Regions from separate parts of the Erwinia rhapontici genome, predicted to be linked through region 3. Evidence: predicted binding sites of a transcription regulator. Region 3 holds the regulator's gene; each other region holds the start of a gene.
What was found. The regulator PurR, encoded in region 3, represses purine synthesis genes. The targets are predictions, from matches to a motif close to CANGCAAACGTTTGCNTG.
Positions count from the first base shown of each region.

Region 1: a site for PurR is predicted at 2,163-2,180, ahead of glyA (serine hydroxymethyltransferase). Genes of this name have one in related genera too.
Region 2: a site for PurR is predicted at 3,614-3,631, ahead of carA (glutamine-hydrolyzing carbamoyl-phosphate synthase small subunit). Genes of this name have one in related genera too.

Region 1 is NZ_CP085627.1:3,758,678-3,763,290, forward strand. It holds gene LJN55_RS17380 (3-phenylpropionate MFS transporter) at 1-676, opposite strand, end outside; gene glyA (serine hydroxymethyltransferase) at 798-2,051, opposite strand; gene hmpA (NO-inducible flavohemoprotein) at 2,384-3,568, shown strand; gene glnB (nitrogen regulatory protein P-II) at 3,626-3,964, opposite strand; gene glrR (two-component system response regulator GlrR) at 4,141-4,613, opposite strand, start outside.
Region 2 is NZ_CP085627.1:4,251,226-4,255,838, forward strand. It holds gene carB (carbamoyl-phosphate synthase large subunit) at 1-2,236, opposite strand, end outside; gene carA (glutamine-hydrolyzing carbamoyl-phosphate synthase small subunit) at 2,255-3,391, opposite strand; gene dapB (4-hydroxy-tetrahydrodipicolinate reductase) at 3,859-4,613, opposite strand, start outside.
Region 3 is NZ_CP085627.1:2,239,076-2,243,688, reverse strand. It holds gene LJN55_RS10570 (C40 family peptidase) at 1-754, shown strand, start outside; gene cydH (cytochrome bd-I oxidase subunit CydH) at 797-886, opposite strand; gene purR (HTH-type transcriptional repressor PurR) at 1,181-2,206, shown strand; gene punR (DNA-binding transcriptional activator PunR) at 2,203-3,135, opposite strand; gene punC (purine nucleoside transporter PunC) at 3,249-4,460, shown strand.

The DNA of each region.
Region 1 (4,613 bases), 1.5 Mb from region 3:
AGCCGTAGTAGGCGGCATGCGCCCCCTGCATCAGCGTCACGCATAGCAGGAAGCGCCAGACAGCGGTTTCACTGAGCATCTGCTTCCACTGCGCCCATCCGCTATGTTCGGTTTGTTTTTCCATCCCCTGCGGCATCACCGCCGGGCGTAGCATCATACCTGCAATCATCGCCCCGCATCCCACACACAGCAGCATCAGGATGGCGTGATAGGAAAAATGTGTCACCAGCACACCGGTAAGCGCCGAGCTGATCACAAACGCCAGGGAACCCCACAACCGCACCGGACCGTAAGGCAGGGCGATCTGTCGCTGCCAGGTTGCGGCCAGCGCATCGCTCAACGGCACCAGCGGTGAGAAGAACAGATTGAATCCGACCATCACCAGCAGCAGCCACACCCACTGGGAACCTGCCCAGAAGCCCAGCGCAAATAACAGCGTCAGCGAAGCCAGCAGGCGCAGGACGCTAATCAGTCGTGAAGGGTTAGTGACGCGTGAGGCGATAAGCAGGCTACCGGCAAAGCGGGCAATCATGCCGCAGCCCAGCAGCAGGCCGATTTTTTCCGGTTGCAGGCCGCTGTCTTTTAGCCAGACGCCCCAGAACGGTAAATAGACGCCATAGGCGAAGAAATAGGTGAAGTAGCTCAGTCCAAGCCAGTACGTGGAACGTATCGTCATTTTCCCTCCGACAAAGTGGAGGCTAATGTACACCGCCGCACAGGATAAAAAAATAGCGGGACACTTTCGTGTCCCGCTATCTGTACTCAGGCTCCCATTAAATCAGGAGGTAAGGACGAATTTATGCATATACAGGGAAGCGTGCACAGATTTCCAGCACCTGCTTCTTCACACGCTCGCTCACGCCTTCATCATTGATATTGTCGAGAATATCGCTGATCCAGCCTGCCAGTTCGCGCACTTCTGCTTCTTTAAAACCACGACGGGTGACAGCCGGGGAACCGATACGAATACCTGAAGTCACAAACGGGCTTTTCGGATCGTTAGGCACGCTGTTTTTGTTCACGGTAATGTTGGCACGGCCCAGGGCTGCGTCAGCTTCTTTACCGGTCAGGTTTTTGTCTACCAGGTCCAGCAGGAACAGGTGGTTATGCGTACCGCCAGAAACCACGTTGTAGCCGCGTGCCAGGAACACTTCCACCATTGCTTTAGCGTTTTTAGCCACTTGCTGCTGGTAGGTTTTGAACTCAGGCTCCATCGCTTCTTTGAAGGCGACAGCTTTACCCGCGATAACGTGCATTAGCGGGCCACCCTGGCCACCAGGGAAGACAGCAGAGTTCAGTTTTTTGTACAGGTCTTCGTCACCGCCAGCCGCGAGGATCAGGCCGCCACGTGGGCCTGCCAGGGTTTTGTGCGTGGTGGAGGTCACGATGTGCGCATGAGGTACCGGGTTAGGGTACACGTCAGCTGCAATCAGACCCGCCACGTGCGCCATATCAACGAACAGGTAAGCGCCAACGGTATCTGCGATTTCGCGCATTTTTGCCCAGTCGCACACGCCAGAGTAAGCAGAGAAACCACCAACGATCATTTTTGGCTGGTGCTTTTTCGCCAGTTCAGCCAGTTCGTTGTAATCAATCTGGCCGGTCTCGTCGATGCCGTAAGGGATGACGTTATACAGCTTACCAGACAGGTTAACCGGGGAACCGTGAGTCAGGTGACCGCCGTGTGCCAGGTTCATACCCAGAATGGTATCGCCCGGCTGCAGCAGCGCAGTGTATACCGCGAAGTTAGCCTGGGAACCGGAGTGTGGCTGCACATTGGCGTAGTCTGCACCAAACAGGGCTTTAGCACGGTCGATAGCCAGCTGCTCAACGATATCCACGTACTCACAACCACCATAGTAGCGCTTGCCCGGATAACCTTCAGCGTACTTGTTCGTCAGCTGAGATCCCTGAGCCTGCATAACACGTGGGCTGGTGTAATTCTCTGAAGCAATCAGCTCGATGTGCTCTTCCTGGCGCACTTTCTCCTGCTCCATCGCCTGCCATAAATCGGCATCATAATCGGCAATGTTCATTTCACGTTTTAACATTTGCATCTCCTGACTCAACTGACTTGCAATAATGAATGCCCCCGCTGGGGAGCGATGGGCAATAGTTTAAACTGTTTATGCACCTGTTGAATAGCTTAACCACTGCCTTTTTACGCAAACGATTGGCTTCAGTTGTGGCAAGGGTTAGTTACTGTTCTTTGCAAGTCCCGGATAAGGAATTCTCCTCATCTGCCAGATGCTGTTTTTTCAACAAGACCGTACATCGCGTGCGGAAAAATACCCTCTCACTCTAAAGGTGTATTTACAGCGGAGTATGTTGCGAATAACATGCATTTTAAATACATGTTTAATTTCTTGCTAAGGAGCACACCATGCTGGACAGCCAAACCATTGCCATCGTCAAATCTACTATCCCCGCCGTTGCTGCACTCGGCCCTCGCCTGACCTCGCATTTCTATCAGCGGATGTTTGCCCACAACCCTGAGCTGAAAGACATCTTTAATATGAGCAACCAGAGCACAGGTAATCAGCCGGAAGCGCTGTTTAATGCCATCTGCGCCTACGCCAGCAATCTGGATAACCTCGCCGCGCTGGGCCCTGCCGTAGAGAAAATTGCGCAGAAACACACCAGTTTCGCTATTCGTCCCGATCACTATCCGATCGTCGGTGAGCACTTGCTGGCGAGTATTGATGAAATGCTGCATCCGGGTGAAGAGGTGCTGGCAGCATGGGGCAAAGCCTACGGCGTACTGGCCGGAATTTTTGTACAGCGTGAGGAGCAGATTTATGAAGAAACCGAAGAAAAAGTCGGCGGCTGGCGCGGTGGCCATCGTGAATTTGTTATCAGCGAGATCGTCCCGCAGAGTTCCGTGATCAAAAGTTTTATCCTGACTCCCGTCGATGGCCAACCGGTCGCAGATTATAAAGCCGGGCAGTATCTGGCGGTATGGGTGAAAGACCCGGGTTTTGAGAATCAGGAGATTCGCCAGTATTCCCTGACGCGCACGCCCAACGGTCGTGACTATCGTATTGCAGTGCGCCATGATGAAGGCGGTGTGATGTCCAGCTGGCTGCATCAGCAGCAGCCCGGCCAGCGCGTTCATCTGGCCCCCCCTGCCGGGGATTTCTTCCTTGATATCACGGCTGAGACGCCGGTGACACTGATGTCGGGTGGTGTCGGCCTGACGCCGATGCTGGCGATGCTAAACCAGCTGGCGAAAGATAAACATCCCGCCACAGTACAGTGGCTGCACGCCACCGAGAATGGCGCAACCCATGCTTTCGCTGAGGAAGTGACCGCGCTGGGGGCGCAGTTGCCGCAGTTCTGGCAACACATCTGGTACAACCATCCGCAGGCGCAGGATGAAGGGAAATATCACCAGCGTGGGCTGATGAACTTGCTGCCGCTGGAATCACGCGTCAGCGATCCGGCGATGCACTATTATCTCTGCGGCCCACTGGCCTTTATGGAAGCGGAAGAAAAGGGGCTGCTAGAGTTAGGGGTTAAAAAAGAGCACATCCACTACGAAGTGTTCGGGCCGCATAAAGCGTTATAAAAGCAAACGGGCTGGCCGCGCAATGCGGTCAGCCCGTTGGGACCCCGAAAACGACAATCAGATCGCTTCTTCGTCTTCCTCGCCAGTACGAATACGCACCACGCGCGCAACGTCGAACACGAAGATTTTACCATCGCCGATTTTACCGGTCTGCGCCGTACGCATGATGGTATCAACGCAGGTATCCACGATGTCGTCCGCAATCACGATTTCGATTTTCACTTTTGGCAGAAAATCGACCATGTACTCTGCGCCACGATACAGCTCGGTGTGGCCCTTCTGACGACCAAAGCCTTTCACTTCAGTCACGGTCATCCCGGTGATGCCGACTTCCGCCAGCGCTTCACGCACATCATCCAGTTTGAACGGTTTGATAATTGCATCAATCTTTTTCATGGCAGACCCTTTTCTCTCCCTCCGTGCCCGGACGGATAATCAGTTAACTATATACCCGTTACGCTCAGCCTGCCTGCGCACGGGCAGCAGACCGAACATGTCTGAGGTATACCGGACGTCCGTCTCTTTTCAGGCAGCTAAACTACCATAATCAGGCAGCGTTACCGCAGTGAAAATTATTCTTTAAAATCGGCAGCATCCAACTCATGACGCGATAACAGTTTATAGAACTCAGTACGGTTACGCCCCGCCAGCCTTGCCGCGTTAGTCACATTGCCTTTGGTCATTTGCAACAATTTACGCAGATAATTGAGTTCAAACTGGTTGCGGGCTTCAGCAAAAGTAGGCAGCGCGGTATTTTCTCCTGCCAGCGCCTGTTCCACCAGCGCCTCTCCAATCACTGGCGCGGAGGTCAGCGCGACACACTGTTCAATCACATTCACCAGTTGCCTGACGTTGCCCGGCCAGGCAGCGGCAATCAGACGTCGCATGGCATCGGTGGAAAAGCTACGTACAAAAGGTTTGTGCCGTTCAGCCGACTGCTTCAACAGATGATTGGCCAGCAGGGGAATATCTTCTGCCCGCTCATGCAGTGCAGGGATCTTCAGATTCACCACGTTAAGACGATAAAACAGATCTTCGCGAAACT
Region 2 (4,613 bases), 2.0 Mb from region 3:
TAGAGACGGAAACCGCCGTGTTGAAGTAACGCTTCAGGTCGATTTCGTCGTATACGATTTCCATCGCACGGCCGCCCAGCACGTAAGACGGACGCACCACCAGTGGATAGCCAATCAGTGCTGCTTTTTCGACGGCCATTTCAATGGCGGTCACGGTGGCGTTAGCCGGCTGTTTCAGGCCGAGGCGATCAACTGCCTGCTGGAAACGCTCACGATCTTCTGCACGGTCAATGGCATCCGGGCTGGTACCGATAACCGGCACGCCTGCGGCTTCCAGCGCACGCGCCAGTTTCAGTGGCGTCTGGCCACCGTACTGTACGATCACCCCCTTAGGCTTCTCGATGCGCACGATTTCCAGCACATCTTCCAGGGTCACCGGCTCGAAGTACAGACGGTCGGAGGTGTCGTAATCGGTAGAGACGGTTTCCGGGTTACAGTTGACCATAATGGTTTCGAACCCGTCTTCGCGCAGCGCCAGTGAGGCGTGTACGCAGCAGTAGTCGAACTCAATGCCCTGGCCGATACGGTTTGGACCACCGCCCAGCACCATGATTTTGTCACGGTCCTGGTTAGGGTTCGCTTCGCACTCTTCTTCATAAGTGGAGTACATGTAGGCGGTATTGGTGGAGAACTCTGCCGCACAGGTATCAACACGTTTGTAGACCGGGTGCAGGTTATGCTGCTCACGCAGCGCACGGATTTCGGCTTCAGAGACACCGGCCACATCGGCCAGGCGTGCGTCGGCAAAACCTTTACGCTTCAGGGCACGCAGGAAGTCATAGTTCAGGCCATTAATGCCCTGCTCTGCTACCTGCTGTTCCAGCTTCACCAGCTCTTCAATCTGCACCAGGAACCAGCGGTCAACGTTGGTCAGCGCGAAGACATCTTCCACGCTCATCGCAGCACGGAAGGCATCAGCGATGTACCAGATGCGGTCGCAGCCAGCATCTTTCAACTCGCGACGAATGGTCGTCAGCGCTTCCGGGTCGTCAAGGCCCACTTTCGGGTCAAAACCATGGGCGCCCACTTCCAGACCGCGCAGGGCTTTCTGCATCGATTCCTGGAAGGTGCGACCAATTGCCATCACTTCACCCACAGATTTCATCTGTGTGGTCAGACGATCATTGGCACCTGCAAATTTCTCGAAGTTAAAGCGAGGGATCTTCGTCACAACGTAGTCGATGGACGGCTCGAAGGAGGCCGGAGTCAGGCCACCGGTGATGTCGTTGGTCAGCTCATCCAGCGTAAAACCGACGGCCAGCTTGGCGGCGATTTTCGCAATCGGGAAACCGGTCGCTTTGGATGCCAGCGCTGAAGAACGTGATACGCGCGGGTTCATCTCAATGACAATCAGGCGACCATTTTCCGGATTTACCGAGAATTGTACGTTTGAACCGCCGGTTTCCACACCGATCTCACGCAGTACCGCCAGCGAGGCGTTACGCATAATCTGGTACTCTTTGTCGGTCAGCGTCTGTGCTGGCGCAACCGTGATGGAGTCACCGGTGTGAATGCCCATGGCATCGAAGTTTTCAATCGAGCAGACAATGATGCAGTTGTCGTTTTTATCACGCACCACTTCCATCTCGTACTCTTTCCAGCCAATCAGCGACTCATCAATCAGCAGCTCATTAGTCGGTGACAGGTCGAGGCCGCGCTCGCAAATCTCTTCAAACTCTTCGCGGTTGTAAGCGATACCGCCACCTGTGCCACCCATGGTGAATGACGGACGGATAATGCACGGGAAGCCCACGTCAGCGGCAACCGCCAGCGCTTCTTCCATTGTATGTGCGATACCGGAACGTGCGGTATCGAGGCCGATTTTCTTCATCGCAACGTCGAAACGACGACGGTCTTCCGCTTTATCGATCGCATCAGCGGTGGCGCCGATCATCGTGACACCAAATTCAGCCAGCACACCCTGACGTTCCAGCTCCAGCGCACAGTTCAGCGCAGTCTGGCCGCCCATGGTTGGCAGCACGGCATCCGGGCGCTCTTTCTCAATGATTTTGCGCACGACTTCCCAGTGGATAGGTTCGATATAGGTCGCATCGGCCATATCCGGGTCGGTCATGATGGTGGCCGGGTTGGAGTTCACCAGGATAACGCGGTAGCCCTCTTCGCGCAGCGCTTTACACGCCTGCGCACCCGAGTAGTCAAATTCGCAGGCCTGGCCGATAACAATCGGGCCAGCACCGAGGATCAGGATACTTTTTATGTCTGTACGTTTTGGCATTGTCTTTCTCTCCCGACCTTAAATAGCTTTTTTAATCAGTTCGATAAAATGATCGAACAAGGGGGCGGCATCGTGCGGGCCTGGGCTGGCTTCCGGGTGCCCCTGGAAGCTGAAAGCGGCTTTATCGGTGCGGTGAATACCCTGTACCGTATGATCAAACAGTGAAGTATGGGTCACACGCAGATTAGAAGGCAGCTGGCTGTCGTCAACGGCAAAACCGTGGTTCTGGGCGGTAATCATCACGGTATTGTTATCGTGATCTTTCACCGGGTGGTTACCACCGTGGTGGCCCAGTTTCATCTTCACGGTCTTGGCACCGCTGGCCAGCGCCAGTAACTGGTGGCCGAGGCAGATACCGAACACCGGAATGTCGGTTTCCAGTAGGCGTTTAATCGCCGTAATCGCGTAGTCACACGGCTCCGGGTCGCCAGGGCCGTTAGAGAGGAACACCCCGTCCGGATTCAGCTTCAGCACGTCTTCCGCGGAAGTCTGTGCCGGAACAACGGTCAGACGGCAGCCGCGATCCACCAGCATACGCAAGATGTTACGCTTCACGCCGTAATCATACGCGACAACATGGAACGGCAGGTCTGCATCAGTCTTCGGCGCAGGCAGCTCACCTTCCAGCGTCCAGCTCCCCTGCAGCCACTGATACGCATCCTTAGTGGTCACTTCTTTCGCCAGGTCCATGCCTTTCAGGCCCGGGAACGCTTTGGCTTTTTCCAGTGCTACAGCGGCATCCAGCGCATCGCCCGCGATGATACAGCCATTCTGTGCCCCTTTTTCGCGAAGCAGACGGGTCAGTTTACGCGTATCGATATCGGCAATAGCGACAATGTTGTGGCGAGTCAGGTAATCAGACAGGCCTTCTTCATTACGGTAGTTGCTGGCAATCAGCGGTAAATCACGGATAACCAGGCCCGATGCATGTACCTGAGAAGATTCTGCGTCAGCGGAGTTGGTGCCGACATTGCCGATATGGGGATAAGTAAGAGTGACGATCTGGCGGGAATAGGAAGGATCAGTGAGGATTTCTTGATAACCGGTCATTGACGTGTTGAAAACAACTTCTCCCACTGCCGACCCGGTTGCCCCGATGGCCCGACCGTGGAATTGGGTTCCGTCTTCCAGAACCAATAGCGCTGACTTAATCAAAACATCCTCCAGGGAATAAACAGTCACAATATATGCATATTAATTCAGGAATGACCCCAAAATCAATGCAAAAACTGCCTGACTGCTCAGTTTTTGGCAAATTGGGCGCATTCTAATGATCGCCCTCTCTATTGTCTACCCTGCGAGGATGTTTTTCTGCGTTTTTTAACTAACTGAGCGTAAATCCGGAAGATTTACCCTGAAAGCATGACACATCCTGGTCATAAAATCGGTTGCCTGAGCGCTTGTGCATAATTTCAGGGGGTGATGAGTAAAAAAGTGGACCAAATGGTCAAAAACAGCGCTTACGGAGGGTGAAAAACAGAGATGAGATCAACTTATAAGTGGAACATATAAAAAAATAACTTAAATAGCTATTTATACAAAATAAAAAGGGCAATAAAATTATTGCCCATCCAATCAAAAAGTTATGATTGAAATAACCACATCACGATGGTACACAACACTTATAAATCATCAAGATTCAGGACGCTGCGCATATCATGAAGCCCTGTTTTATGCGCTTTCAACCATATTGCTGCACGAACTGCGCCATTAGCGAAGGTCATACGGCTTGAAGCCTTGTGGGTTATCTCTACCCGCTCGCCAACATCTGCAAACATCGCTGTATGCTCACCGACGATATCTCCGGCACGTACAGTGGCAAAACCGATGGTCTGTGCTTCACGCTCACCGGTGTAACCTTCACGGCTATAGACCGCATGCTCATTCAGGTTCCAGTTCATCGCATCAGCAATCGCTTCCCCCATCGCCAGCGCGGTACCCGATGGTGCATCAACTTTATGACGGTGATGCGCTTCGATGATCTCGATATCCGCGTAGTCACCCATCACTTTGGCGGCTTTCTCCAGCAGTTTCAGCACCAGGTTAACGCCCACACTAAAGTTGGCGGCAAACACGATGCCGATATCAGCAGAAGCGGCTTTGATGGCAGCTTTACCGTCCTCATCGAATCCGGTGGTACCAATAACCATCGCTTTTTTATGCTGACGACAAAATTCCAGATAATGTAGCGTGCCTTCCGGACGGGTGAAGTCGATCAACACATCGAAATCATTCACCACCGCATCAAGGTTATCCGTCACTTTAATGCCCAGTGCACCACAACCGGCCAGCTCTCCTGCATCTGCACCCGTCAGCGACGAACCTGAACGCACCAGCGCTGCGCCCAAACGCGCACCTTCAGACTGAACCGTTGCCT
Region 3 (4,613 bases):
ACGTGTAGATGACCGCCGTAAGCGCCGCCCGGTAAAAGCCACTTCGACCAAAAAAGTCAAAGAACCTGTCAGTAAGAAAGCCAAAGAAACCGCTAAAAAAGAACCCTCTAAATCAGCACGGCTTCTGCTGGCAAAAAAACTGAAAGAGAAAGAAAAGAAAAAAACCAGCGTGGCCCCGGTGCGTAATGCGAAGGTGGAGAAGAAAACACTGAGTAAAAAACTCGCGGCCAGCAAAAAAGCAGATAAAAAACATTATGGTCGTCAACGCGCAGGCAGCAAAGCCACTGACGATGATAACGATGCTCTGAACGCCCCGCTCAAACTCAGCAAAGCGCATCGCGCTCGCTACCAGAAAGCACGTGAGACGGCGATGAACAAGCTGATGGGCCAGCTCGGTAAACCTTATCAATGGGGCGGCACCTCTCCGAAAACCGGTTTCGACTGCAGTGGTCTGGTGTGGTATGCCTATAAAGACCTGGTGAAGTTCAAGATCCCACGCACGGCTAATGAAATGTACCATCTGCGTGATGCGGCTTCGATTAAGCGCGATCAGTTAGAGAAAGGTGATCTGGTCTTCTTCCGTATTAACGGACGTGGCACAGCAGATCATGTTGGCGTCTATCTGGGTGGAGGGAAATTTATTCAGTCTCCACGGACAGGTAAAGATATTCAGGTCAGTGCGTTGAGCGAAGATTACTGGCAGGAACATTACATCGGTGCGCGCCGTATGATGACGCCTAAAACGATTCGATAATGCGTGTGGGTTCGGGAAGAGTTTCCTCCTCCCGTGCAAGAATTAATGCATTACCGCCGTAAAACTAAACGCAATAATCATCAGCAGTGAACCCACAACGGTCAGCGCCGTCATTTTCATATCAGTGTTCATTCTCTCTCCTCAATAACCTTGTTATTAGTAAGCCAACAGATTTTCCCACAGTTACCCGTAAAAATCTCGTTTTCTGTGCGCAGCCTTGTTAGAATTCTTTATTCCGTTGCGCAACACCGTTGGCAACGTGTAAAAGTCAGCACTGCATGTCACTCTACGGACGATTTTACCCCTTCCCGACCCTTTGAGACAGCACCCAAAATAATTCTGGTCGGGAAGGAATGGCTGTACCCAGGCAAACGTTTAACCAATTAGTTATCAAGATGTTACGATAACACCAGGAGTACGATTTTCATGGCAACAATTAAGGATGTGGCAAAGCGCGCCGGTGTTTCAACCACCACTGTGTCTCACGTGATTAACAAAACGCGCTTTGTAGCCGAAGAGACGCGCGAAGCGGTATGGGTTGCAATCAAAGAATTGCATTATTCCCCCAGCGCCGTAGCCCGCAGTCTGAAGGTCAACCACACCAAAACCATTGGCCTTCTGGCAACATCCAGTGAAGCGCCCTATTTTGCAGAGATCATTGAAGCAATAGAAAACCGCTGCTTTGCCAAAGGCTATACGCTGATTTTGGGCAATGCGCACAACGACCTGCAAAAGCAACAGGCCTATCTGTCAATGATGGCGCAAAAACGCGTCGATGGGCTGCTGGTGATGTGTTCAGAATATCCTGACACGTTGATTTCTATGCTGGAAGATAACCGTAATATTCCGATGGTCGTCATGGATTGGGGCGAATCACGCGGTGATTTCACTGATACCGTGCTTGATAATGCTTTTGAGGGTGGTTACCTGGCGGGGCGCTACCTGATCGAACGCGGGCACCGCGATATCGGCGCGATCCCAGGCCAGCTTGAGCGTAATACAGGCGGTGGCCGCCATGCCGGATTCCTGAAGGCACTGGCAGAAGCGGGCATCACTTTGCGCGATGAATGGCTGGTGCAGGGCGATTTTGAACCTGAATCTGGCTATCGCGCCATGCAGCAAATTTTGTCGCAGAAGCAGCGCCCAACGGCCATTTTCTGTGGCGGTGATATTATGGCCATGGGCGCGATTTGCGCAGCAGATGAAATGGGGCTACGCGTACCGCAGGATATTTCAGTGATCGGTTATGATAACGTGCGCAACGCCCGCTACTTTACGCCCGCACTGACCACCGTCCACCAGCCAAAAGAGCGTCTGGGCGAAACCGCTTTTGATATGTTGCTGGACCGTATTACCAGCAAGCGCGAAGATCCGCAAACCATTGAAGTTCACCCTTCACTGATCGAGCGTCGTTCCGTTGCCGATGGTCCTTTCCGCGACTACCGCCGTTAATCACTCACCTGCCACTGGCCAGGATGTTCGCTTAACCACTCTGCATTCAGGGTTTCTGTGCTCCCCAGATAGTCCAGTAACCAACTTAGCGCCGGTGAGGCGCTTTGTTCCGACCAGCTGAGATAACAGGGACTGTCGGGAAACGGGGACGTCAGCGTCACTTCTCCTAACACGCCTTGTTGCAGCCAGGGCTGGGCAAAATGACCGGGTACCATCCCAACACACAGCCCGGCTCGCAGGCAGTCAAACGCACTTTCCCAGTCAGGCACCACCAGCCGTCGTTGATTATCTAATGTCCACGTGGTGCGTTTCGGCAAGGCACGTGAGGTATCTTCCAGCACCAGCGATGGCCACTCACGGATTAACGTCTCGCTTAACGGTCCCTCATGGCTCAGCAGAGGATGTGACGTTTTCACCACGCAGCGCCAGTTAAGACTTCCCATATCACGAAAAGCAAAACGTCCTCGTACCGGGATCGCCTGAGTCGCACCGATCGCAACATCGACGCGACCGTCAGCCAGCGCATCCCACACACCGTTGAACACTTCCGGCATGATATGCAGTTCCATATCCGGAAAATGCCGGTAGAAATCCACGACCAGCTGCCGGGTGCGTGCCGGGCGCACAATTCTGTCGACCGCGATATTGATTTGTCCCCGCCAGCCGTTAGCCACCTGTTGACAGCGTGTGCGAGTGGCGAGCATTTTTTTGATAACAGCACGACCTTCTTCAATGAAAACCCGTCCGGCGTCCGTCAACTCCACATCACGATGACGACGCTCAAACAGACTCACGGCCAGCCAGGCTTCCAGCTGGCGCACGGTATAACTTACTGCGGAGGGGACGCGATGCAATTCCGCCGCAGCAGCGGTAAAGCTGCCCGTCCTCGCCACCGCATCTACCACTTCAAGAGAATGTTCAGACCACATGATTTGCCTTCAATATTTTTCATCGCAACCCACGAATATTAGCGTTTCACAGACGGGTCAGCACGCGATTACACTGCACGCGTAAAAAAATTGTCTAATAAGAGTTAAAAACCATGCGTTCCAAAGGATTTATGATTTACCTTGCGCTGCTCAGCATGCTGGGCTTTCTTGCTACCGATATGTACCTACCCGCGTTTGGCGTGATGCAACATGACTTGCAGACGGAAGCCGGTGCCATTAGCGCCAGTTTAAGTATCTTCCTCGCCGGGTTTGCCTGCGCACAGCTAGTCTGGGGCCCGCTGTCAGACCGCATCGGCCGAAAACCTGTATTGATGATGGGGTTGAGTTTGTTCGCCGTTGGTTGTGCGGCAATGCTGTGGGTAGAGTCGGCTTTCTGGTTGCTGATCGTTCGCTTTGTTCAGGCCGTGGGGGTGTGTGCTGCGGCGGTGAGCTGGCAGGCCCTGGTGGTCGATCGCTACAGTGGTCCGCGGGCCAACCGTGTCTTTGCCACCATTATGCCTCTGGTGGCCCTCTCGCCTGCGCTGGCTCCCCTGTTGGGTGCCTGGCTACTGCAACACTTTTCATGGCGTTCGATTTTCGTTGTCTTGCTACTGCTCAGCCTCGCACTACTGATCCCTACATTGCGCTTGCCGTCACGCCCGGTGGACGATCACGGCGTCGTTAAGCCTCGCACTCCTGGCTTCCTCACATTGCTGAAGTCTCCTATTTACAGTGGCAACGTGGCGATTTATGCCGCGTGCTCTGCCAGCTTCTTTGCCTGGCTCACCGGGTCCCCTTTCATTCTGGGTAACCTTGGTTTGTCCCCTGCAGATATTGGCCTCAGCTATGTTCCGCAAACTGTGGCATTTCTTGTGGGCGGGTTTAGCTGCCGCGCCCTGTTGAACCACTTTGCCGGGCGCCAATTGTTGCCATGGCTGCTGGCCTTCTACAGCGTCAGCATTCTCGCGATCTATTTTGTTTCACTGCAGCCGCAGCCTTCCTTGTTTGCATTGCTACTGCCGTTTTGTGGAATGGCGATGGCAAACGGTGCGATTTACCCGATTGTGGTGTCCAGTGCGTTACTGCCCTTCCCCCAGGCGACCGGTAAAGCCGCCGCCTTGCAGAATATGTTGCAGCTCGGCCTCTGTTTTTTCGCCAGTCTGGCGGTGTCAACATGGATTGAATCCCCGTTACAGACCACTACGCTGGTGATGGCTGGCACGATTGTTCTGGCTGTCGTTGGCTATATCGTCCAGCGACTGGCGGAGCAAAAACAGCCCCACCTGACGGCGCCGGGCCAGGTGGAATCCTGTAAAAACACTTAGTTAGCGCCCTAACAATAATGAATTGAATATTACCTTTCGTGGGCATATACTTTTCAGCGCAATATAAAATAACAACTTAACACCATTTTTGAGTGGGCGATGGCGTTTGTCGTCGTCCACTGTTGGTTCCTGACAGGGTTGTCATGGAGTTGT